Regions from separate parts of the Sodalis sp. RH14 genome, predicted to be linked through region 4. Evidence: predicted binding sites of a transcription regulator. Region 4 holds the regulator's gene; each other region holds the start of a gene.

Region 1 (5,943 bases), 400 kb from region 4:
CGTGTATCTTCTGTTTTATATGGATTCTTCTGTTTGATATAGCGCATGGATATAGAGTATAGTTGCGCCCGCCCTGTGCTCCCGCAATGGTGAAACGGGAGTGGCCTGGCGTCGGCGCGGTAACAAAGCAGGAAGGTGGTATGTCCGCACAACCGGTAGATATTCAAATTTTTGGCCGCACGTTAAGGGTAAATTGCCCGCCGGAACAACAAGAAGCGTTGAACCAGGCGGCGGAAGATCTTAATCAGCGGTTGCAAGATCTCAAAGTTCGCACTAGAGTCACCAATACAGAACAGCTTGTTTTTATCGCGGCACTGAACGTATGCCACGAACTGGCGCAGGAAAGAGTTAAAACCCGTGATTACGCCGCCAACATGGAACAGCGGATCCGGTTACTGCAGCAGACGATTGAGCAGGCACTGGTAGAACAGGGCCGTATCTCCGAGCGACCAGGCACGCAGTTCGAGTAACGATAGCCGCCGGGAAAATCCCGCGGAACAGGAATACAAAATTTCTCTGAGGTGTTCGCCAGCGGGCCCGTCCCCTGAGCCGATAATTTTTACCACAAGAATGTGGCGATCTGTAACTGGTGCGCAAGCTCGGTTCGTCCGAGAAGCCTTAAGGTTATAACGCTGCGTTCACCTTGAACCATGGGTTCAAGGGTTACAGCCTGCGGCGGCATCTCGGAGATCCCTTTATAGCGTAGCGTCGGCTTGCATCAGCAGCGGACGCGCGCGTCAGCGGCGCGGCTTGGTACGGCTCTCGGCACGGCGTATCAGGCTTCCCCCCCCCTGCCACACTCTATTCCCCGACAGCGTTTTTTCAGACCCGATTTCTTTATCCGCGTACGTTATGACATCCCCCCGGACCGTCTTTATGACATACTTTATTACCTTCTTTTTCCGGTATAGCGCGTAATCAGCCATGATCCAGTCGCCCGAAACGTCCCTGCAGCGGCAAAGCCTCCGCAACCATATCCGCCGGCAACGCCGCCGGCTCACCCCGGCCGAACAGGCCGCTGCGGCCGCGGCGCTGGTCAAAACCCTGCTGGCCGACCCGCGGGTTACCGCGGCCCGCAGCCTGGCGCTGTTTTTATCGTTTGACGGCGAGCTGGATACCCGGCCGCTTATTGAGGCGCTTTGGCAACGCGACCAGCGCGTCTATTTGCCGGTGCTGCACCCTTTCAGCCCGGGCCACCTGTTGTTCCTGCGCTACAGGCCCGATACGCCGCTGGTGCTGAACCGCCTGCATATCAGCGAGCCGCGGCTGGACGTGACCCAGCTCTTGCCGGCGCGGCATCTCGATATCCTGTTTACCCCGCTGGTGGCCTTTGATGCCCGGGGCCAGCGCCTGGGCATGGGCGGCGGCTTTTACGATCGCACCCTGCGGCACTGGCGGCGCGGCGCCGGCTTCTACCCCATCGGGCTGGCCCACGATTGCCAGCAGGTGGACGCCATACCGGCGGAGCCCTGGGATATCCCGTTGCCGGAAATTGTTACCCCGTCGCGGCACTGGCGCTGGTAAACCGCCGGGGACGGATGGCAGCCCTTGGCCCGGTGGTGTACCCGGCGTGCGCGGTAAGCTGGCGGTACCCATAAAAAAACCCCGGCTTGCTAAGCCGGGGCTGGGGTCGACCACGTCAGGCGCGCAGCTATCAGTACAGCAGGCGGGCGCGGATAGTGCCGGGTATCGCCTTCAGCAGCTGCAGGGCGGTATTTTCGGTATCGGTTTCCACATCAATGACCACATAACCGATTTCGGGCGTGGTTTGCAGATACTGGGCGGCGATATTGATGCTTTGCTCGGCAAAAATCTGGTTGATGCGGGTCAGGATCCCGGGACGGTTTTCATGGATATGCAGTAAACGGCTGACGTTATCGCCATGTTCCGGCAGCGAGACTTCCGGGAAATTGACCGCCGACAGGGTCGAACCGTTATCGGAGTATTTGGCCAGTTTGCCCGCCACTTCCACGCCGATATTTTCCTGCGCTTCCTCGGTGGATCCGCCGATATGCGGCGTCAGGATCACATTATCGAATTCACACAGCGGCGAGTTGAACGGATCGCTGTTGGTGGCGGGCTCTTCCGGGAACACGTCCACGGCGGCGCCGGCGATATGTTTACTGGCCAGGGCGTCGCACAGGGCCGGGATATCCACCACCGTACCGCGCGAGGCGTTGATAAACAGCGACCCCGGCTTCATATGGCCGAATTCTTCCTTGCCCATCATATTGCGGGTGGACTGGGTATCCGGCACATGCAGGGAGACCACGTCGCACATACCCAGCAGCTCAGGCAGCGAATCCACCTGGCGCGCGTTGCCCAGGGACAGTTTGCTCTCGATATCGTAATAGAACACCTGCATCCCCAGGCCTTCCGCCAGGATGCTCAGCTGGGTGCCGATATGGCCGTAACCGATGATGCCCAGTTTCTTGCCGCGCGCTTCATAGCTGCCGCTCGCCTGCTTGTTCCACTGGCCGCGGTGCGCCTTGGCGTTGGCCTCCGGGACGCCGCGTATCATCAGCAGCATTTCGCCGAGCACCAATTCCGCCACGGAGCGGGTATTGGAAAAAGGCGCATTGAATACCGGCACGCCTTTTTTCAGCGCGGCTTTCAGATCGACCTGATTGGTGCCGATACAAAAGCAGCCGACGGCAACGAGTTTTTCCGCCGCGGCAAAGATGTCTTCCGTCAGGTGGGTACGGGATCGGATGCCGATAAAGTGCGCGTCGCGCACGGAGGCTTTCAGTGCCGCGGAATCCAGCGCGCCCTTATGGTATTCAATATTGGTATAACCGGCGCGTTTCAGGTTATCCACCGCGCTGGGGTGAACACCTTCGACCAACAGAAACTTAATCTTATCTTTTTCCAGCGATACTTTTGCCATTTCCCGACCCTTTTTGAGACTTCAGATGCGACTGCAACACACAGCACCCGGACAAAATAACAAAAATTACCGTGGCGGCAACAGGGCCGTTTATCCTTAAGACAGCATAAGACGCAGCCATAAGCGATTGCTATGGATAAATCCTCTGGTCTGGTGGAGAAGCGTCATATATATAGCAGGCCGATGGCATAAATGTGACATTTATCACTGAATTTCGCCTGCGGCGATAAAAGATGCTATGTAAACAAAATTAACATCCGCCGCCGCCGGCGTGGCAAGCCGGCGGCGGCGCCGGGCGGCGGTAAAACCGGCCCGTTACTCGATAACCTGAACGCCCCCGGCGGTGCCGATCAGCGCCACATCCGCGCCGCGCCGGGCAAACAGGCCCACGGTCACCACGCCGGGCAGGCTGTTGATTTTGTCTTCCAGGGCCACCGCGTCCAGGATGCGCAGGTTGCGCACGTCCAGGATAATATTGCCGTTATCGGTTACCACGCCCTGGCGGTACTCCGGCAATCCGCCCAGTTTCACCAGCTCGCGCGCCACATAGGCGCGCGCCATCGGGATCACTTCCACCGGCAGGGGAAAATTGCCCAGGACGTCCACCCGTTTGGATCCATCGACGATACAGATAAATTTACGCGCGACCGCCGCGATGATTTTTTCGCGCGTCAGGGCCGCCCCGCCGCCTTTGATCATCTGCATCTGGCCGTTGATTTCATCGGCGCCGTCGACATAGATGTCCAGCACGTCGACGCTGTTGAGATCCAGCAGCGGGATACCGAGGCTCTTCAGCTTGGCCGAAGACGCGTCCGAACTGGAGACCGCCCCTTCGATTTGATTCCTGATGCTGCCCAGGGCATCGATAAAATGCGCGGCGGTGGACCCGGTGCCGACGCCGACGATCGTGCCCGGTTTCACATACTTCAATGCCGACCAGCCCACCGCCTTTTTCAGTTCATCCTGCGTCATAAATAATTAAGCCCTTGGCTACGGAAAGTGGGCGGTATTATAAAACAATATCATCGCCGATGGCGTGAATTCCGCCACAACCCGCCGCATCCCGGATGCCCGCGCCTGACACGGCTGAAATTTTGCGTCCGCAACCGGGTCAATCTATGGCATAGTGAAAACCGGTGACCAAAAAGTACCTATTGATGCACAGAGATATCGACGCAGGGGATAAAGAATGAAACGCCCGGACTATCGGACGCTGCAGGCGCTTGACGCCGTGATACGGGAACGGGGTTTTGAACGCGCCGCGCAAAAATTATGTATCACCCAATCCGCGGTATCGCAGCGCATAAAACAACTGGAAAACCTGTTCGGCCAGCCGCTGCTGGTGCGTACCATTCCCCCACGGCCCACCGAACAAGGGCAAAAGCTGCTGGCCTTGCTGCATCAGGTGGAATTGCTGGAGGACGAATGGCTGGGCACCGATAACGGCAGCGACACGCCGCTGCTGCTGTCGCTGGCGGTGAATGCCGACAGCCTGGCGACCTGGCTGCTGCCGGCGCTGAAACCGGTGCTGACCGATTCGCCTATCCGCCTTAATTTACAGGTGGAAGATGAAACGCGTACCCAGGAAAGGCTAAGGCGCGGCGAAGTGGTGGGCGCGGTCAGTATCCAGCCCCAGCCGCTGCCGAGCTGCCTGGTGGATCAACTGGGCGCCCTGGATTATCTGTTCGTGGCATCCCAGCCTTTTGCCGATCGTTATTTCCCCCACGGCGTGACGCGCAGCGCGCTGCTGAAAGCGCCGGCGGTGGCGTTTGACCATCTGGACGATATGCACCAGGCGTTTTTGCAGCAGAACTTTGACCTGCCGCCGGGCAGCGTGCCCTGCCATATCGTCAACTCATCGGAAGCCTTCGTGCAGCTGGCGCGCCAGGGCACGACCTGCTGCATGATCCCGCATCTGCAAATCGAACGGGAGCTGGCGACGGGCGAACTGATAGACCTGACGCCGGGCCTATACCAGCGCCGCATGCTGTTCTGGCATCGGTTTGCGCCGGAAAGCCGCATGATGCGCAAAGTGACCGACGCCCTGCTCTCCCATGGCCGGCAGGTCTTGCGCCAGGCCTGAGGGCCGCACAGCGCCGGCGCGCCCCCAAGTGGGACGCATCGGCCACACCCGCCGCCTAGGGCTGGCGTTGCAGCTCGAACACGACATCCACCTGATCGTCAAAATGGATCGCCTGCTGGACATAGGTCTGGGCCGCATCGGTCTGCGACATGGCCTCGTTGGTCTTAAACATCCGCGCCACCGGCACCGGCTGGTAGTTCGCCACATGGTAACGAATGCTGAAAATCGGCCCCAGGGTGGCTTTAAAGCCTTCCGCCAGCGAACGGGCCTGGGAAGTGGCGTTTTCAATCGCCTTGTTGCGCGCCCGATCGCGGTAGGCGTCCGGATTAGCCACGCCCAGCTCGACGGAGCGGATTTCATTCAGGCCGGATTTCAGCGCGCCGTCCAGCAGTTCATTGAGCTTGTCAAGCTGGCGCAGCGTGACCTGCACCTGGCGCACGGCGCGATAGCCTTTCAGCACCGATTCCCCGGTCTTTAAAAAATCATATTCCGGCTGAGTGCGCAGGTTCGCGGCGTCGATATCTTTATTTTCGATGCCGTTTTTATTAAGAAAATCAAAATATTGCGCCACGCGCGCGTCCACCTGTTTTTTAGCGTCGGCGGCGTCTTTCGAGGAAATCGACACTTCGATGGTCAGGGTGGCGATATCCGGCGTCGCCTCGACGCTTGACGTGCCGGAGGTGATCACATGCGGCCCGGCGGGAAGCTCGGCGGCCAGCGCCTGGGTCGTAAACGATCCTAATCCCAACAGGGTGGTTAACAGCAATGCTTTGACCTTCATGACGTCTCCTGTGCGGCAAAATGCGCTGAATATAAATGAAAATACCGCCTATGATTGCGCATTTTCATCTAAAAACAACGCCCTTTGCGCTTATTTACCGTTACGTGATTATCGGCACCCAGCATAATCGTTGCCGTTGCGTTAAAATATAGGATAAGTTCTCAATCTCATGCAGCGCCACGCCCCGGGCAC
Region 2 (5,943 bases), 1.7 Mb from region 4:
TAGGGGAATGTGATCGGGATATCGGGTACGTGGGTAGGGCGTCCCGCGTTGCTTTATAGCTATTATCGTCTTATGGTAGCGCTGACATTTTTGTGGCCGATAACTTCCGGCACGGGTAAGCAAGAGCTGAGTATAAGGGGAAGGGGTTGGCCGTACATTGTGCTGATGACTGAATGAAAAGTGGCAAAACAAGGGGTTTTAAGGCGAACGAACAGGGCGGTGTGACCTGGGTCGAAGATCCAGGGAAACTTGTGATCGGTATAACATATCAGTGCAATCGACTGTCGGCCATTTTTTAAAATGGTGTTTCATTTCAAGAAGTTATTATTTTTGCCGTTTCAGGATCGGGGTCACATAAAAGAATCCCGATTAGTGAGATGGCTCACGGCAGGTCATTAAAACGGCAATTTCAGTCCAGATTCTTCGTCAAGGCTTATGCATCTGCATAATGTCAGGGGCTTGCCATGACGTTATAGTCATGCCAGCGTTTCCGTTTGCGACGGTTTTCCGTCTCCGTATTGTGCCCTTTGCCAAGGAAAAAATATGACTCCTGTTATCACCACGATGCAAGTCATCCCGGTTGCCGGCCATGACAGCATGTTGCTTAACCTCAGCGGCGCCCATGGCCCGTTTTTCACCCGCAATATCGTTATTCTTACCGACAACGCCGGGCATACCGGCGTGGGAGAAATCCCAGGCGGAGAAAAAATACGCCAGACCCTGGAGGACGCCGCCGCGCTGGTGGTCGGCCAGCCCCTGGGCGAATATAAAAATGTCATGAGCGCCGTGCGCCGGCAATACGCCGATCGGGATGTCGCCGGCCGGGGCCTGCAGACGTTCGATTTGCGCATTACCATTCATGTCGTCACCGGCATCGAGGCGGCGATGCTTGACCTGCTGGGCCAGTTCCTGGAAGTGCCGGTGGCGGCGCTGCTGGGCGAGGGGCAACAGCGCGACGAGGTGGAAATGCTCGGCTACCTATTTTATATCGGCGATCGCCTGCGTACCGATTTACCTTACCGCAGCCAGGCGGATGAGACCTGCGATTGGTATCGGCTGCGGCATGAACAGGCGCTGACGCCGGCGGCGGTGGTGCGCCTGGCCGAATCCGCCTATGAAAAATACGGTTTTAATGATTTCAAGCTCAAGGGCGGGGTGCTGGCCGGGCAGGAGGAAGCCGCGGCGGTTACCGCCCTTGCGGCGCGTTTTCCCCAGGCGCGCATCACCCTGGACCCCAACGGCGCCTGGTCGCTCGCCGAGGCCATCGCCCTGGGCAAACAACTGCGCGGGGTGCTGGCCTATGCCGAGGATCCCTGCGGCGCCGAGCAGGGCTTTTCCGGCCGCGAGGTGATGGCGGAGTTCAAGCGCGCCACCGGCCTGCCCACCGCCACCAATATGATCGCCACCGACTGGCGGCAAATGGGGCATACCCTGGCGCTGCAATCGGTGGACATTCCCTTAGCCGATCCGCACTTCTGGACAATGCAGGGGTCGGTACGGGTTGCGCAGCTGTGCCACGAATGGGGACTGACCTGGGGCTCGCATTCCAACAATCATTTCGATATTTCGCTGGCGATGTTCACCCACGTGGCGGCCGCCGCGCCGGGAAACATCACCGCCATCGATACCCACTGGATCTGGCAGGAAGGGGACCAGCGCCTGACCAGGGAGCCGCTGCAAATCGTCGGCGGTAAAGTCAAGGTGCCGGAAAAACCGGGGCTCGGTATTGAACTGGATAGGGATCAGCTGATGAAGGGCAATGCGCTCTATCAGCAACATGGCCTTGGCGCGCGTGACGACGGCATCGCCATGCAATACCTGATCCCCAATTGGCGCTTCGATAATAAACGTCCGGCGCTGGTGCGCTAGCGCTGGGCGGCGCCCCGGTCCGCCTTGGGCGTGGGCGCCGTGGCGACAGCCGCAGGCTAATCCTGGGGTAAAAAAAAAGGCCGGGAGCGATTCCCGGCCAACCTATCAAAGTTCATTCACACATAGCAAAGGGTGGTTCAGTGGTGGTAAGGGTAATCAGGTCACCGGCGCCGGGTTGAATACCGACAGGGCGTTATGAATGCCCCATTGATCGGACCAGGTTTTTTTGCGGCCGCTGGCGATATCCAGGATCAGTTCAAACAATTGCCAGCCCACGTCTTCAATGGTTGCCCTGCCGGTGGCGATGGAACCGGCGCTGATATCCATCAAATCAAACCAGCGGTCGGCCAGCGCGTCGCGCGTCGCCATCTTGATCACCGGCACGGCCACCAAACCATAGGGCGTGCCGCGCCCGGTGGTAAATACCTGTATGGTGATGCCGGAGGCAAGCTGCTGGGTACCGCAAATAAAATCACTGGCGGGGGTGGCGGCGAAAATCAGCCCCTTTTTTGTCGGACGCTGGCCGGGGGAGAGCACCTCCACAATGGCGCTGGTGCCTGATTTGGCGATGGAACCGAGCGATTTCTCAACAATATTGGCCAAACCGCCTTTTTTATTGCCCGGGGTGGTATTGGCGCTGCGATCGCTTTTACCATCGTCAAGATAATTATCATACCAGGCCATTTCCTCCAACAACCGGCGTCCCACCTGTTCGTCAGCCGCCCGCGGCGTCAGCAGGTGGATGGCGTCGCGCACTTCGGTCACTTCCGAAAACATCACCGTCGCGCCGCAGCGCACCAGCAGATCGGAGGCAAAGCCCACCGCCGGATTGGCGGTTACGCCGGAGAACGCATCGCTGCCGCCGCACTGCGTGCCCACCACCAGATCGGATACCGGGCAGGTTTGGCGCTGGCGGGTGTTCAGACGCTGCAGATGATCTTCCGCTACCTGCAGAATATCATCCACCATGGACTTGAAGCCCACGTGTTTTTCGTCCTGGAGACGGGTGATGCTCACCCCCGGGCGTTCCACCGCGATGGGAATTTGATCCTCGGTGCCGGCCAGCAGGCGTTCGGGCGGCAATTTTTCGCAGCCCAGGCCAATCACCATGATTTCGCCGCCGAAATTCGGGTTGAGGGAGATATTATGGATGGTGCGAATCGGCACCACCGCGGCGGGCGCATTAATGGCCACGCCGCAGCCGTACAGATGGCTTAGCCCGACCACGCCGTCGACGTTGGGGTATTTTGGCAACAGATCGCGTTCAATCAGTTTCACCACGTATTCAACCACGCCGGCCACGCATTGTACGCTGGTGGTAATGCCCAGCAGGTTTTTAGTGCCGACGCTGCCATCGGCATTCCGGTACCCTTCGAAGGTATAGCCTTCCAGCGGCGGCAACGTCGGCGGGACCTTGGTGGCCAGAGGCAGGGTTTCCAGCGCCGGGGCCTTGGGCATCTCGACCAGCGATTCATCAATCCAGCTGCCCTGTTTGATTTCACGCAAGGCATAGCCAATCACTTCGCCATAACGGACGATATCGCCGCCGATGGCGATATCGCGCAGGGCGACTTTATGCCCTTGCGGAACATGCTCGATTAATTTCAAGCCGTCCGCGAATTGAGTGCCGGCCGGCAAACCATTATTGTTCACGATAATCGCGACGTTATCGTCGACGTGAACTTTGATATACAATGCCTTTTCCGCATTGGTCATTATTGTTGATGACATAAACGTCTCCGCAAATACTAATCTGTTGTTATAACCCGAACCAGCGTTCAGCCAGGATAACAATACGGGTGATGAGGATATTATATGCGGAATAGGGGCACTTCTCATTGTGCAAATGCACGATTTTATAGCGGCTATACCCGGGATTTATTTGTCATATGTTCAGTATAATGTGATAAAGGTCACCCTTCATTCGCGGCAGAATCCACGCCAAAAAATAACGTGACGACCGTCGTGCTTTCACGTGCTCATGTCCAAAAAATCGGTTATTTTAGGCTTAATTGTTGTGCTTATGCACAGTGCCATTTTTCACGATGGTTTTTATACTATGCAGGTCAGTTAAATAAGACACCAACCGGCCTACCGGTGAAATAAAAAGACTCTTACGAGAAAATATTAACTCACGATAAAAAAGCGCAACGCAAAAAATAGTGTGGTAATGATTTTTTGTGTTCCCGAAGTTTATCGCCTGATTAGAGCGTATTCAATGAGCACGACACCTCTGGTTTCAAGTAGAACAAAAACACATGTCCGTTATGTGATTTTATTAATTATCTTCCTGGTCACCGCGGTTAACTACGCCGATCGGGCAACCCTGTCCATTGCCGGTTCCGATGTCGCCAAGACGCTGGGGCTGGACGCCGGGCAAATGGGGCAGATATTCGCCGCGTTTGGCTGGGCCTACCTTATTATGCAAATTCCCGGCGGCTGGCTGCTGGACCGTTTCGGGTCCAAACGCGTTTATACCTACAGCCTGTTTTTCTGGTCGCTGTTTACGCTGCTGCAGGGATTCGTCGGCTTTTTCCCGGTGGCTTACGCGGCGATGACGCTGTTTATCCTGCGGTTTATGCTGGGTTTCTCCGAGGCGCCGTCTTTCCCGGCCAATGCGCGCATCGTCGCCGCCTGGTTCCCCACCATTGAACGCGGCACCGCGTCGGCGATTTTTAACTCGGCGCAGTATTTCGCCCTGGCGATATTTTCTCCTATCCTGGGCTGGCTGACCTATGCCTGGGGATGGGAACATGTCTTCACCGTCATGGGCGTGCTGGGTTTCATCATGACGATGGTGTGGATCAAATATATTCAAAACCCGAATAAACACCCCCGCGTTTCGCAGCAGGAGCTGGATTACATCGCCGCCGGCGGCGCCATGGTCGATATGGACACGCCGAGAGACGGTAAAAAAGACGGCCCGCGCTGGGATTATGTCAAACAGATGCTGACCAACCGCATGATGCTCGGCGTATTTTTCGGCCAGTATTTCATCAACAGTATTACTTGGTTCTTCCTGACCTGGTTCCCGATTTACCTGGTGCAGGATAAGGGCATGTCCATCCTGAAAGTGGGCCTGATTGCCTCGATCCCGGCGTTGTTCGGTTTTGCCGGCGGCGTCCTGGGCGGCGTGGTTTCCGATATTCTGATCAAGCGCGGCCACTCGCTGACCGTGGCACGTAAGATACCGATCGTCGTGGGCATGCTGCTGGCCACCAGCATTATCCTGTGCAACTACACCAACAATACGGTCATCGTGGTGGCGCTGATGGCGCTGGCGTTCTTCGGCAAAGGCTTCGGCGCCCTGGGCTGGCCGGTGATTTCCGATACTGCGCCGAAAGAAGTGATCGGCCTGTGCGGCGGCATATTCAATGTGTTCGGCAACGTGGCTTCCATCGTTACGCCGCTGGCTATCGGTTATATGGTCAAGGAATTGCATTCATTCAACGCCGCGCTGATCTTTGTCGGCTGTTCCGCCCTGGCGGCCATGCTGTGCTACCTGGTGGTGGTCGGCGAAATCAAGCGACTGGTGCTGGTTAAATCCTGATATCGCGGGCCCGGCGTTTTGGGGCCCGCTACTTTCTGTTTCATTGCATAGAGGTAAATTATGAACACTCCACTACTGCCTAACCGTTTTCGCCAGGGGTTACTTCAGGGGGAAACCCAGATTGGGTGCTGGTGCGCGCTGGCAAATCCCATTACCACGGAAGTGTTGGGCCTGGCGGGATTCGACTGGCTGGTACTGGACGGTGAGCACGCACCTAATGACGTCGGCACGTTTGTTCCGCAGTTGATGGCGCTTAAGGGCAGCCACAGCGCGCCGGTGGTGCGTCCGCCAACCAATGAGCCGGTGATTATCAAACGCCTGCTGGATATTGGTTTTTATAATTTCCTGATCCCGTTTGTCGAAACCGAAGAGCAGGCCCTGCGCGCGGTATCCTCCACCCGGTATCCACCCGCCGGCATCCGCGGCGTGTCGGTTTCCCATCGTTCCAATATGTTTGGCACCGTGCCGGACTATAACGCCACCATCAATGACAATATCACCGTGCTGGTGCAGATCGAAAGCCA
Region 3 (5,943 bases), 600 kb from region 4:
CGGCACCACGGCGGCGCCGACGATGGCCATAACGATCACCGCGCCGGCCACTTCGGTATATTTATTATCCACCGTATCGAGCGTGCCGGCATAAATGGTGGCCCAGCAGGGTCCGAACAGTACGCTGACAAATACCGCGGCATAGACGGCGGTGAAGTTCGGCACCAGCACCACATAGGCCAGCGTCGCCACGCCCAGGATAGAATAGGCGATAAGGACTTTTTGCGGGTTAAAGCGCGTCATCAGGAAATTGGCGACAAATTTACCGATAAAAAAACAGATAAAGCTGTAAATCATAAAGTTGGACGCGTCACGCTCATTTACCGCCCCCAGGTTCAGCGCCAGACGGATGGTAAACGACCATACGGCCACCTGCATGCCCACATAGAGAAACTGCGCCGCGATGCCCTTGCGAAAACGCGCATTGCCGGCAAGATAACGCAGCGTTTCGCCCATGCCGGGCGCGGCGCGGCGGTTTTGCTTATCGGGCTGCGGTTTGCAGTGGGGATACCGGGTGAGCATAAACAGCACCATCACCACCACCAGCACCATAATCAGGTATTTATAGGGTTCCAGGGTCAGTTCCAGCATATTGAGACGGAACTGATGCACCTGCTCCGGCGTCATGGCGGCCATTTGGCTGCTTAAACTGCCGCCTTCCTGAAACACCAGGTATTTCCCCAGCACAATACCCATCAGCGCGCCGATGGGATAAAACGTCTGGCTGATGTTCAGCCGCAGGGTCGCGTAATCGCGATGACCGATCATCGAGCTGTAGGTATTGGCCGCGGTCTCAAGAAAGCTTAAGCCGATGGCGATGGCAAAAATGGCCGCCAGGAACATGGTATAGGTGGCCATATGGGAGGCGGGATAGAACAGTACGCAGCCGATGATATACAGCGACAGGCCGATCATAATGGCCATTTTGTAGCTGCTTTTGCGGATAACCATCGACGCCGGGATGGCAATCAGGAAATAACCGCCGTAAAAGGCGCTTTGCACCAGGGCGCTGGCAAAATCGCTCAATGCGAACACCGTTTTGAACTGGGTGATCAGGATATCGTTAAGGCTGGCGGCGCAGCCCCATAGCGGAAACAGGCAGGACAGCAGGATAAATTGAAACAACGGTGTTTTGTTTAAATAGCCGTCAGGCATTTGTACCGTATTGTGGCGCATGATGTTATTCCTGATGAAGGGTGGCAAGGAAATCATGGAACTGGGAAGCCTCGGCATAGGAACGCTGGGTGCCTTTACCCCGGACGCTGTAGGCGGCATAGGCGGACGCGTAGCGCATGGCCTGTTTGATATCGCCGCGCGCGACAAAATAATGCGCAAAACAGCCGATAAACGCATCGCCGGCGCCGCTGGTATCCACGGCGTCGACCGGTACCGGATCGACCCGGTACACCTCGTTGCCGCTTAGCCACATCGAGCCGCGATGCCCCATGGTAATAATCAGGTTCTTCAATCCTTTGGCCAGCAGCGAACGGCCGGCCAGCAGGATATGCTCCTCGCTGTCCACCGGCATGCCGGTCAGAATTTCCAGCTCTGTCTCGTTAGGCATAAAAAAGTCGCACCGGCAGGCATACGCGATATCCAGTTCCCGGGTGGCGGGCGCCGGATTAAGGATTACGGGAACCTGATGCCGGGCGGCAAAATCAATGGCGTGATAGACGGTGGCGAGCGGAATTTCCAGCTGCAGGATAATCAGCCGGCAGCCCTTGAGCTGTTCCGCCGCCCGATCGATGTCCTGCGCGCCGAGGTGATCGTTGGCGCCTTTGATAATCAGGATGCGATTATGTGAATCTGGATCGACAAAAATCGGCGCTACGCCGCTGGATACGCCCGCCACCGTTTCCACATAGCGGGTATCGACCCCATGGCGCACCAGGTTGTTAACGGTATTGTCCGCAAAGAGATCCTCGCCGACTTTACTGATCATCATCACCTCCGCCCCTAGCTTGGCGGCGGCTACCGCCTGATTGGCGCCCTTGCCGCCGCAGCCGATTTCAAAACCGGGGGCTTCCAGCGTTTCCCCGGTTTTAGGCATCTCTTTGATATAGGTGATTAAATCCACCATGTTGGAACCGATAACTGCGATATCCATAATTATTAGCCCTCATATTTTTAACCTTATTCAATGTTATTTTATTAACACTAACAAGACAAAAATGTTAGTAACATGACAATGATCACATCGTTTAATGAAAATTAAATTGCCACATGCCTATTGTAAGAGGCTTCTGTAATGTTATTATTCTCACATTATTATCGTGATAATACACATAAAGGACATTAACATGACTTCCCCTGAAATCGATTTTGCCCCTTACATCGACCATACCCTGCTGGCGCAGGATGCCACCGAAGCGCAGATCACCACGTTATGCGGCGAGGCTAAACAGTGCGGATTTTATGCGGTTTGCGTCAATTCCGGGTATGTGCCGCTTGCGGCGCGCTTGCTGCGCGACAGCCCGGTAAAGGTCTGCTCGGTGATCGGCTTTCCGTTGGGCGCCGGCCTGACCGCCGCCAAGGCGTTCGAGGCGCAGGCGGCGATTGCGGCGGGTGCGCAGGAAATAGATATGGTGATTAACGTCGGTTGGCTCAAAAGCGGCAATATTGACGCGGTAACCGCCGATATCCGCGCGGTCCGCGAGGTTTGCGCGGCTATTCCGTTGAAGGTAATATTGGAAACCTGTTTGTTGAGTTCACCACAAATTGTCGCGGTTTGCCGGATATGCCGCGAACTGAAGGTGGCGTTTGTGAAAACATCCACCGGCTTCAGCACCGGCGGCGCAAAAGAAGAACATGTCAGGCTGATGCGCGAAACCGTCGGCGAGGGTATGGGCGTAAAGGCCTCCGGCGCCGTACGCGATCGCCAGACCGCCACCGCCATGATCCTGGCCGGCGCCACCCGAATCGGCACCAGTTCAGGTGTCGCGATCGTATCGGGCAAGGCGTCCGCCAGCGACTATTAATTTCTGAGAACCCGGCGGAAATCGGGTCTGATAACGCAGGATGTCATATGGAAACGCGGCGCGAAGAAAGGATTAATAAACTGATACTCGCCCTGAAGCGGGAAGATAAGCTTCATTTGAAAGATGCCGCCGTCCTGCTGGGCGTCTCGGAGATGACCATCCGCCGCGATCTCAGCGCCGAACCCGCGCAGGTCGTACTGCTGGGCGGTTACGTGGTTAACGATCCGCGCAATAATAACGTTACCCACTATTTTGTTTCGGATCAAAAAGCCAAGCACGTTGAGGAAAAAACCCTTACCGGCCGCCTGGCGGCGGCGCTGATCGAGCCGGACGACACGGTTTTTTTCGACTGCGGCACCACCACCCCGTTTATCATCGATGCGATTGACGATGACCTGGCGTTTACCGCCGTCTGCTATTCCCTGAATACTTTCCTGGCGTTACAGGATCATCCTAATTGCAAAGTTATTTTATGCGGCGGCGAGTTCCACCCCGCCAACTGCATCTTTACGCCGCTGACCCAATATTCCATCCTGGATAATATCCGCCCCGATAAAGCGTTTATCTCCGCGGCGGGTATTGATATCGGTTTCGGCGCCACCTGCTTTAACTTTGACGAACTCACCATGAAGCATCGCGCGTTGTCCATGTCGCAGCAGGCGATCCTGGTGGCCGATCACAGTAAATTCGACAACATCAAACCCGCCTTTATCGGTGCTTTATCCTTGTTTCATACCCTGATAACCGACCAATCGCCGCCGCCGAAATTTCATGAGTATTGCCAACAGCATGACATCAGGCTGCTTTATCGCCGGGAATAGCTGAACGGCGGGCAAAAAAATGCCGGGCTGCTTACGCAGACCGGCATTGTTACGTTATCGCCGCCTGGGCCGACGGGTTTAAGCTTCTTTACCCGAACGGTTAGCGCGTTTACGGTCATTTTCGGTCAAATGACGTTTACGTAAACGCACGGACAGCGGTGTCACTTCCACCAGTTCATCATCATCGATAAACTCCAGGGCCTGTTCCAGCGACATCTTGATCGGTGTCACCAGCGTCGTGGCCTCATCGGTGCCGGAAGCACGCATGTTGGTCAGTTTTTTACCTGTCAGGCAGTTTACCGTCAGGTCGTTGGAACGGGTGTGAATGCCGATAATCTGGCCTTCGTACACTTCCGCGCCGTGGCCCAGGAACAAACGGCCGCGATCCTGCAGGCTGTACAAGGCGTAGGCTACCGCTTTGCCCTGGCCGTTGGAAATCATCACGCCGTTCTGGCGTTGGCCGATTTCACCCGGACGGACATCGTCATAATGGCTGAACGACGAATACAGCAGGCCGGTGCCGGACGTCATGGTTAAAAAGTCGGTGCGAAAACCAATCAAGCCGCGGCTGGGGATGATGTAATCAAGACGGATGCGTCCTTTGCCATCCGGCAGCATATCGCGCATTTCACCTTTACGGATGCCCATGGCTTCCATAACCGGGCCCTGGTTCTGTTCTTCGATATCCAGGGTAACTTGTTCGAACGGCTCTTGTTTCTTGCCGTCGACGGTACGATAGATAACTTTCGGGCGCGATACGGCGATTTCAAAACCTTCACGCCGCATGTTTTCGATCAGCACCGACAAATGCAGCTCGCCGCGGCCCGAGACCAGGAAGGTATCCGGATCGACGGTTTCTTCCACGCGCAGGGCCACGTTGTGCACCAGCTCTTTGTTCAGGCGCTCAAGGATCTGGCGGGAGGTGACGTATTTGCCTTCCTTGCCGCAGAACGGCGAGGTGTTGACGCCGAACGACATGGAAACGGTAGGTTCGTCCACCGTCAGCGGCGGCAACGCTTCGACCAGGGCCTGATCGCAAATGGTATCGGAGATATTCAGCTCGCCAAGGCCGGTAACGGCGATGATATCACCCGCTTCCGCCAGCTTGGACTCGATGCGCAGCAGGCCCATATGGCCCAGCACCTGGCCCACTTTGCCGTTGCGACGCTTACCTTCATGGTCGATGATGGTAACAGACTGGTTCGGTTTAACCGAGCCGCGTTTGATGCGGCCGATACCGATGACGCCAACATAGCTGTTGTAGTCAAGCTGCGAAATCTGCATCTGGAACGCGCCGTCGCTGTCGACGTTCGGCGCTTCGACGTTCTTGACGATGGATTCAAACAGCGGGGTCATGTCGCTGGCCATGTTCTCGTGCTCATAGCCCGCAACACCGTTTAACGCGGAGGCATATATGATCGGAAAATCCAGTTGCTCATCGGTTGCGCCGAGGTTGACAAATAAATCAAACACCTGGTCCACTACCCAATCAGGGCGGGCGCCGGGACGGTCGACTTTATTGATGACCACAATGGGTTTGAGACCGTAAGCAAAGGCTTTCTGGGTCACGAACCGGGTTTGCGGCATGGGTCCGTCCATGGCGTCGACCAGCAGCAATACCGAGTCAACCATGGACATCACGCGCTCAACCTCGCCGCCGAAATCGGCATGTCCGGGGGTATCAACGATGTTGATACGGTAGTCGTGCCAGTTAATAGCGGTATTTTTAGCGAGGATGGTAATCCCGCGCTCTTTCTCCAAATCGTTGGAGTCCATGACGCGCTCGGTGGCGTCGTTGCGGTCACCCAATGTTCCGGATTGTTGCAACAGCTTATCGACCAGGGTAGTTTTACCATGGTCGACGTGCGCGATGATGGCGATGTTACGCAAATTTTCGATCACAACTTTGCCTCAGGCATTAGAAATAGCGCGTTATTGTACACGTAATAAGCGAGGGACTAAACAAGATCGCGACGATCTCTGCATTTGCGTCATTTTTGACGCTTCGTCATCCCTTTCTCAGTGCATTATTTCACCTCGCCCCATTTATTGCACCAAAATAGTGCCCACTTACTGCCCAAATGCACTAATATAGCGCTATCCCACCAATCTGGTGCAGGCGGACTTTGGTTAATAAGGCCGGA
Region 4 (5,943 bases):
AGCGCGTCCTGGTCCCGCTCCAGCGCCAGATGGGCGTTTTTGCGCAGCATACCGCTTTGCCACTGCGGCCATAACCACAGCATGCCGCCGAACGCCAGCATACAGCCGATCAGCGTATCCACCAGCCTGGGCACCAGGAAATGCGCGCCGTTCAGCGACAGTAGCTGCAACGTATACACCGCGGTCACCGTCATGCCGATCATCGCCAGGCCGTAATTTTTGCGCAACACCAGGTAAGACGCCAGCGTCAGGAACAACATGCACAGCAATACCGTGCCGTCGCTCAGCCTGAATTGCAGCGTGCCGGCGGCAATCACCAACCCCGCCAACGTGCCCAGGGCCCGATGCTGGATCCGCACCCGGGTGGCGTTATAGCCGTTCTGGCTGACAAACATCACCGTCATTAAAATCCAGTAGGGTTTGGGGAGATCCAATACCAGCCCCAGGCTGCTGCCGATGGCCAGCATAATCCCAAGCCTTGCCGCGCTGCGCAGCGCCATGGATTTAAAGGAACAGTAGCTGACCAGCGCATGCCAAAACGACAGCCGCTGCTGGTTGTCGGCCATCAGGTCGCGGCGGTAAAGCGGGCGCTGGGTACGCAGCAGCCGGGCGATACGGCTGAAATGGTAATAACAAAACTGTCCGACCGGATTATCCGGATGCCGGTCGGCAATTTTTTCCAGGGCCGACAGCGCGGTGGCCATGTTAAAACGCCCCGGCTGCCGGTGATAGAGAATATCATCCGCCAGTACCCGCAACCGCGCGGCAATCAGCCGGGCGTTATAGCGGATAACCGCCTCGGCGTGGCTTTGCGCCACCAGTTTTTGTACTTCGTCCGGCTGGTGCAGGCTGACGGCGATATGCTCCTGCAAATCCAGCGCCACCTGGAAAGAACGCAGCAGGCGTTTGTACTGCAGCTGATCATTGGCCGACAGCATATAAAGCTGCTGGTATACCTGGGCAATCAGATCAATCACCGCCTGCTGGCGGGCAAACAGCGGCGGCAGGGCGGTTTCCGGATCGGTATGCTGTGTCAGCAGGGTATATTTCGCCTCGATATAATCCGCCAGCTCCCGATACAGCAGGCTAAGCGATTCCCGCATCGGCTGCTCCTTCCACAACCGGAACCACAGGGCGTTGAACAGCCCGTACCAGGCGGTGCCGGCAATATACAGCAGCGGCGGCACGGCGGGCGGCACATTGCCGGCCAGCCCCAGGGTAAAGATGGCGGCGATAAGCGCGGCGGGCAATAAACGGCCGTGCAGCGGGCTGATTTCACCGGTAACGCCGAACAGCAGCGCCAGGCCGAGCATCACCAAGGGCAACGGCACCGGCACGGCCAACAGCACCTGGATCAGCACGCTGCTCAGCGCGAACAGCACGCCGCCGACGGCCAGTCGCTTGAAAAACCGTTTATGCAGGGTATCGAGGCCGGCGATATTGCAGCAGGCAGGGACCAACGAAAACAGCAGGCCGTTTTGCAAGCTGCCGAATAACAGGCCGGCGGCCACCGGCAGGCATAGCACGATGGTTTGCCGCAGGGCATAGTTTACTTCAGGGTGGTAGATTAACCGGCGCCACATACTGTCAGCAAAAAAAGCGTGGTACGAAGCACCACGCCTGTATAACGGGGCTATCAGCGCGTGCCGTAAACAACAATGGTTTTACCGTGCGCGGATATAAGATTTTGATCTTCGAGCATTTTAAGAATACGTCCTACCGTCTCGCGGGAACAGCCGACAATCTGGCCGATTTCCTGACGGGTGATTTTTATCTGCATGCCGTCGGGGTGGGTCATGGCGTCGGGTTGTTTCGCCAGGTTCAACAGGGTTTGCGCTATGCGTCCGGTAACGTCCAGGAATGCCAGGTTGCCGACTTTTTCCGACGTTACCTGTAAACGACTGGCCATTTGCGCCGACAGGCGCATCAGGATATCCGGATTCACCTGAATCAGCTGCCGGAATTTTTTATACGAAATCTCGGCGACTTCACAGGCGGTTTTCGCCCGTACCCAGGCACTGCGTTCCTGACCTTCCTCGAATAGGCCGAGCTCACCGATGAAATCTCCCTGGTTAAGATAGGAGAGAATCATCTCTTTGCCTTCTTCATCCTTAATCAGCACCGCCACGGCGCCCTTAACGATGTAGTAAAGCGTTTCAGCCTTTTCACCCTGATGTATAAGTGTACTCTTCGATGGATACTTATGAATATGGCAATGAGACAGGAACCATTCGAGAGTCGGGTCTGTTTGCGGTTTGCCGAGAACCATTCGCTGTTATCCTCTTTTGTCATCGCTATCCCAGGTTCGGGACATCGTATTCCCTGTTACGGCGCTTGTATTATTCACTCTGACTCCGCGTTTAAACGGAGCGACGTAAGGGAACTTATTAGGGTCTGGTAATGTGATGTTCCGATCGATCTCTTGCCCTTTCATTATCATGAGGCCGATCCAGCCTTGTTTTTAGCATAGGTTTGAAGCAGTGTCTTCTGTTGTCTTGCTTCAGCATGAAGTATGTTCAGTAACATTGCCAGTTTTCCAACAAAAATGTAGTCTGCTGGAAAGCTTTTCATCAGGAGTATCATAATGCAGGCACGGGTCAAATGGGTAGAAGGGTTGTCTTTCATGGGCGAATCCGCCTCGGGCCACCAGGTTTTGATGGATGGGAACGCGGGCGAAAAAGCGCCCAGCCCAATGGAAATGGTATTGATGTCGGTCGGCGGCTGCAGCGCCATTGATGTGGTATCGATTTTACACAAAGCGCGGCAGGACGTCCGGGACTGCGAGGTCAAACTCACCTCCGAGCGCCGCGACGAGGCGCCGCGCCTGTTTACCCATATCAACCTGCATTTTATCGTCACCGGCGCCGGGCTGACCGACAAGGCGGTGGAGCGGGCGGTGACGCTATCGGCGGAAAAATACTGCTCGGTCTCACTGATGCTCGGCGCGTCGGTCAATATGACCCACAGCTTTGAAGTGCGCGACGAACACCACGCCCCCGCCGCCTAACCGGCCCGCCAACACCGCACTCAAACCCGGCGTGTTCAAGGGAGAGCGCGCCAATGGGGTCGAATCGGGCATGGTTTCTCTGCCCGACCGAGCGCCCCATGGCACGGTATGCCCGCCAACACCGCACTCAAACCCGGCGTGTTCAAGGGAGAGCATGCCGATGGGGTCGAATCGGGCGTGGTGTTCCCGCCCGACCGAGCGCCCCACGGTATGCTAGGCCCGCCAACACCGCAGCGAATCCTGGCGTGTTCAAGGGAGAGCATGCCGATGGGGTCGAATCGGGCGTGGTGTTCCCGCCCGACCGAGCGCCCCACGGTATGCTAGGCCCGCCAACACCGCAGCGAATCCTGGCGTGTTCAAGGGAAAGCATGCCGATGGGGTCGAATCGGGCGTGGTGTTCCCGCCCGAGGCCTCGAGTTTACTTAATTTCCTTTCCTTCCAGCAACTGCTGTACCAGCGGCCCCATAATCAGCTCCATCGCCAGCCCCATCTTGCCCCCGGGCACCACCAGCGTATTAATATTGGAAATAAAGGAGCCTTGCAGCATCGCCAGCAGATAAGGCAGGTCGATATGCGCCAGGCTACGGAAATGAATAACGACAAAACTTTCGTCAAGTGAGGGAATCGCCTTGGCGGCGAAAGGGTTCGACGTGTCGACGGTCGGCACCCGCTGGAAATTGATATGGGTGCGGGAAAACTGCGGCGTGATGTAGTTAATATAATCCTCCATCGACCTCACCACCGAATCCATCACCGCCTCGCGCGAATGCCCCCGCTCGCCGGTATCGCGCACCAGTTTCTGGATCCACTCCAGGTTGACGATGGGCACCACGCCCACCAGCAAATCCACGTGCTTCGCCACGTCATGGCTATCGGTTACCACGCCGCCGTGCAGCCCCTCGTAAAATAACACGTCCGTCGGTTCCGGCAACGCCTGCCAGGGCGTAAAGGTACCGGGGATCTGGTTATACGGCACCGCCTCGTCATACGTATGCAGATATTTACGCGACTGACCGCGGCCGGTATCGCCATACTGATGAAACGTATGCTCCAGCAGGCCAAAGTTATTGGCGTCCGGACCAAAGTAGCTGATATGGCGCCCTAAATCCCGCGCCTTGCGGATCGCCATATCCATTTCCGGCCGGGTAAAGTGATGAAAGCTGTCACCCTCCAGTTCGGCGGCGTGGATATTCAACTGCTGGAATATTTTACGAAACGCCAGGCTGGTGGTGGTGGTGCCCGCACCGCTGGAACCGGTAACGGCAATAATGGGGTGTTTTGTCGACATGGTAACCCTACGCTTGGTTGAATTGCGGCGTGAAGAAGTGCGCCCGGCATCAAGGCCCAGAAGTGAGTGTTAGCATATTTAGCGCTTAGGGGCCAGGGGCTTCGCTATTCGCCCGGCGTATCTCCGGCCTGGTCATTAAACCGGCCGCGCGGCATGATATTGATATTTTCATGCAGTTCCGACCAGACCACCACCGCCTCGCCGCTTATCAACTGGCGTTTTACATCCTCGACCTTTTGCGCCAGTGATTTCTCCTGCTCGCCATAATCGGTGCCCTCACGCAGTACAAAGGACTCGATCAGGTTATAGAGCGTGTCAGGATCGATTTGTTCCCAGGGAATAATCACGATATTGTGTCCCGATAGTCAATAAATCAAGGTGTTGAGTAAATTTCACCTGTTATGCCTTGTACATCCCCGTGCGCACTGGTAGCTTCATACGCGTTATTTTACGGGGAGCCGCCAAAACGTGGAACTGAGTCTTTTTCTGTCAATGCTGGGGTTTCTCTGGGTGGCCGCCATTACCCCTGGCCCTAATAATATGCTGCTTACCGCCTCGGGCGCCAATTTTGGCTTCTGGCGCTCGATGCCGCTGATGATCGGCATCATGCTCGGCATGCAATGTATCCTGCTGCTGGTGGCCTTCGGCATCGGCGGCCTGATCACGCTTTATCCGTCCCTGCATTTTATGCTGAAGGTGGCGGGCAGCCTTTACCTGCTGTGGCTGGCCTGGAAAATAGCCACCGCCGCCTATGAAAAACTGGAAACCGACGCGCCGCCCCCCCGGCCCATTCCCTTCTACCAGGGCGGCCTGCTGCAATTCCTTAATCCCAAGGCCTGGCTGATGGCGCTGGGCGCGGTGGCCAGCTTCAGCCTGAGCGGCAGCGCCTATATCACCTCCGTCGGCGCCATCAGCGTCGGCATCGTCAGCGTCAATATCGTCTCCGGCGTTATCTGGCTCGGCTTCGGCACCCTTATCGGCCGGCTGCTGCGCAGCAAACGCGCCTGGATCGCTTTTAACGTCGCCATGGGCCTGCTGACGGCGGCCTGCGTATTGCTGATCTGGCGCTGACGCGCTTATTGCGACTCGAACTCCCGGGTCAGGGTCTCCAACTGTTCCTGGGCGTCCAGCCACGCCATTTCCGCCTCTTCCAGCTGCGATTTAACCTTGGCCTGCTGTTGCAGGGCCAGGGCCAGGTCCGCTTTACGGCTGATATCATACAGCGCCGCGTCGGCCAGTCCGGCCTCGATGGCCGCCAGCTCCGCGCCACGTTTTTCCATTTGCTGTTCATAACGGGTAATGGACTTGCGCAACGGCTGGGTCTGATTGCGGAAATCCGCCTCGCGCCGCTTCTGGTCTTTCCTGGCCTGGGCATTATTGACCTGCGGCGCCGGGGTCTCGGTATCATTGCCGTCCTGCGCCGCCGCCTGGCGCTGCTGATCCACCAGCCACTGCTGGTAATCCTCCACATCGCCGTCAAACGACGCGACGCGCCCGTCATGCACCAGATAAAATTCATCGGTGGTGGAACGCAGTAAATGCCGGTCATGGGACACCACCACCAGCGCGCCGTCGAAATCTATCAGCGCTTCGGTCAGCGCCTGGCGCATATCCAGATCCAGATGGTTGGTCGGTTCATCGAGCAGCA

Evidence for each region. Region 4 encodes CRP, which controls carbon source genes, mostly activating them, when cyclic AMP is high. Its sites were predicted from a motif close to ATGTGANNNNNNTCACAT; they were not measured.
Region 1: the regulator CRP is predicted to act here: its motif matches at 3,080-3,097, upstream of serA (phosphoglycerate dehydrogenase).
Region 2: the regulator CRP is predicted to act here: its motif matches at 3,771-3,788, upstream of garD (galactarate dehydratase).
Region 3: the regulator CRP is predicted to act here: its motif matches at 2,249-2,266, upstream of deoC (deoxyribose-phosphate aldolase).

What each region holds. Positions count from the first base shown of each region.
Region 1 is NZ_CP178739.1:4,811,724-4,817,666, forward strand. It holds gene zapA (cell division protein ZapA) at 141-470, shown strand; RNA gene ssrS (6S RNA) at 511-694, shown strand; gene ACL2XQ_RS21910 (5-formyltetrahydrofolate cyclo-ligase) at 925-1,524, shown strand; gene serA (phosphoglycerate dehydrogenase) at 1,655-2,887, opposite strand; gene rpiA (ribose-5-phosphate isomerase RpiA) at 3,203-3,859, opposite strand; gene ACL2XQ_RS21925 (LysR family transcriptional regulator ArgP) at 4,077-4,970, shown strand; gene ACL2XQ_RS21930 (oxidative stress defense protein) at 5,026-5,751, opposite strand; gene ACL2XQ_RS21935 (LysE family transporter) at 5,943-5,943, opposite strand, start outside.
Region 2 is NZ_CP178739.1:928,723-934,665, forward strand. It holds gene gudD (glucarate dehydratase) at 544-1,869, shown strand; gene garD (galactarate dehydratase) at 2,026-3,600, opposite strand; gene ACL2XQ_RS04070 (MFS transporter) at 4,088-5,419, shown strand; gene garL (2-dehydro-3-deoxyglucarate aldolase) at 5,480-5,943, shown strand, end outside.
Region 3 is NZ_CP178739.1:5,813,259-5,819,201, reverse strand. It holds gene fucP (L-fucose:H+ symporter permease) at 1-1,176, opposite strand, end outside; gene rbsK (ribokinase) at 1,181-2,107, opposite strand; gene deoC (deoxyribose-phosphate aldolase) at 2,301-2,978, shown strand; gene deoR (DNA-binding transcriptional repressor DeoR) at 3,026-3,799, shown strand; gene typA (translational GTPase TypA) at 3,878-5,701, opposite strand.
Region 4 is NZ_CP178739.1:5,215,451-5,221,393, reverse strand. It holds gene ACL2XQ_RS23905 (YccS/YhfK family putative transporter) at 1-1,583, opposite strand, end outside; gene crp (cAMP-activated global transcriptional regulator CRP) at 1,637-2,269, opposite strand; gene ACL2XQ_RS23895 (hypothetical protein) at 2,437-2,625, opposite strand; gene ACL2XQ_RS23890 (OsmC family protein) at 2,585-3,007, shown strand; gene ACL2XQ_RS23885 (phosphoribulokinase) at 3,426-4,295, opposite strand; gene ACL2XQ_RS23880 (YheU family protein) at 4,400-4,642, opposite strand; gene ACL2XQ_RS23875 (LysE family translocator) at 4,764-5,366, shown strand; gene ACL2XQ_RS23870 (ABC transporter ATP-binding protein) at 5,372-5,943, opposite strand, start outside.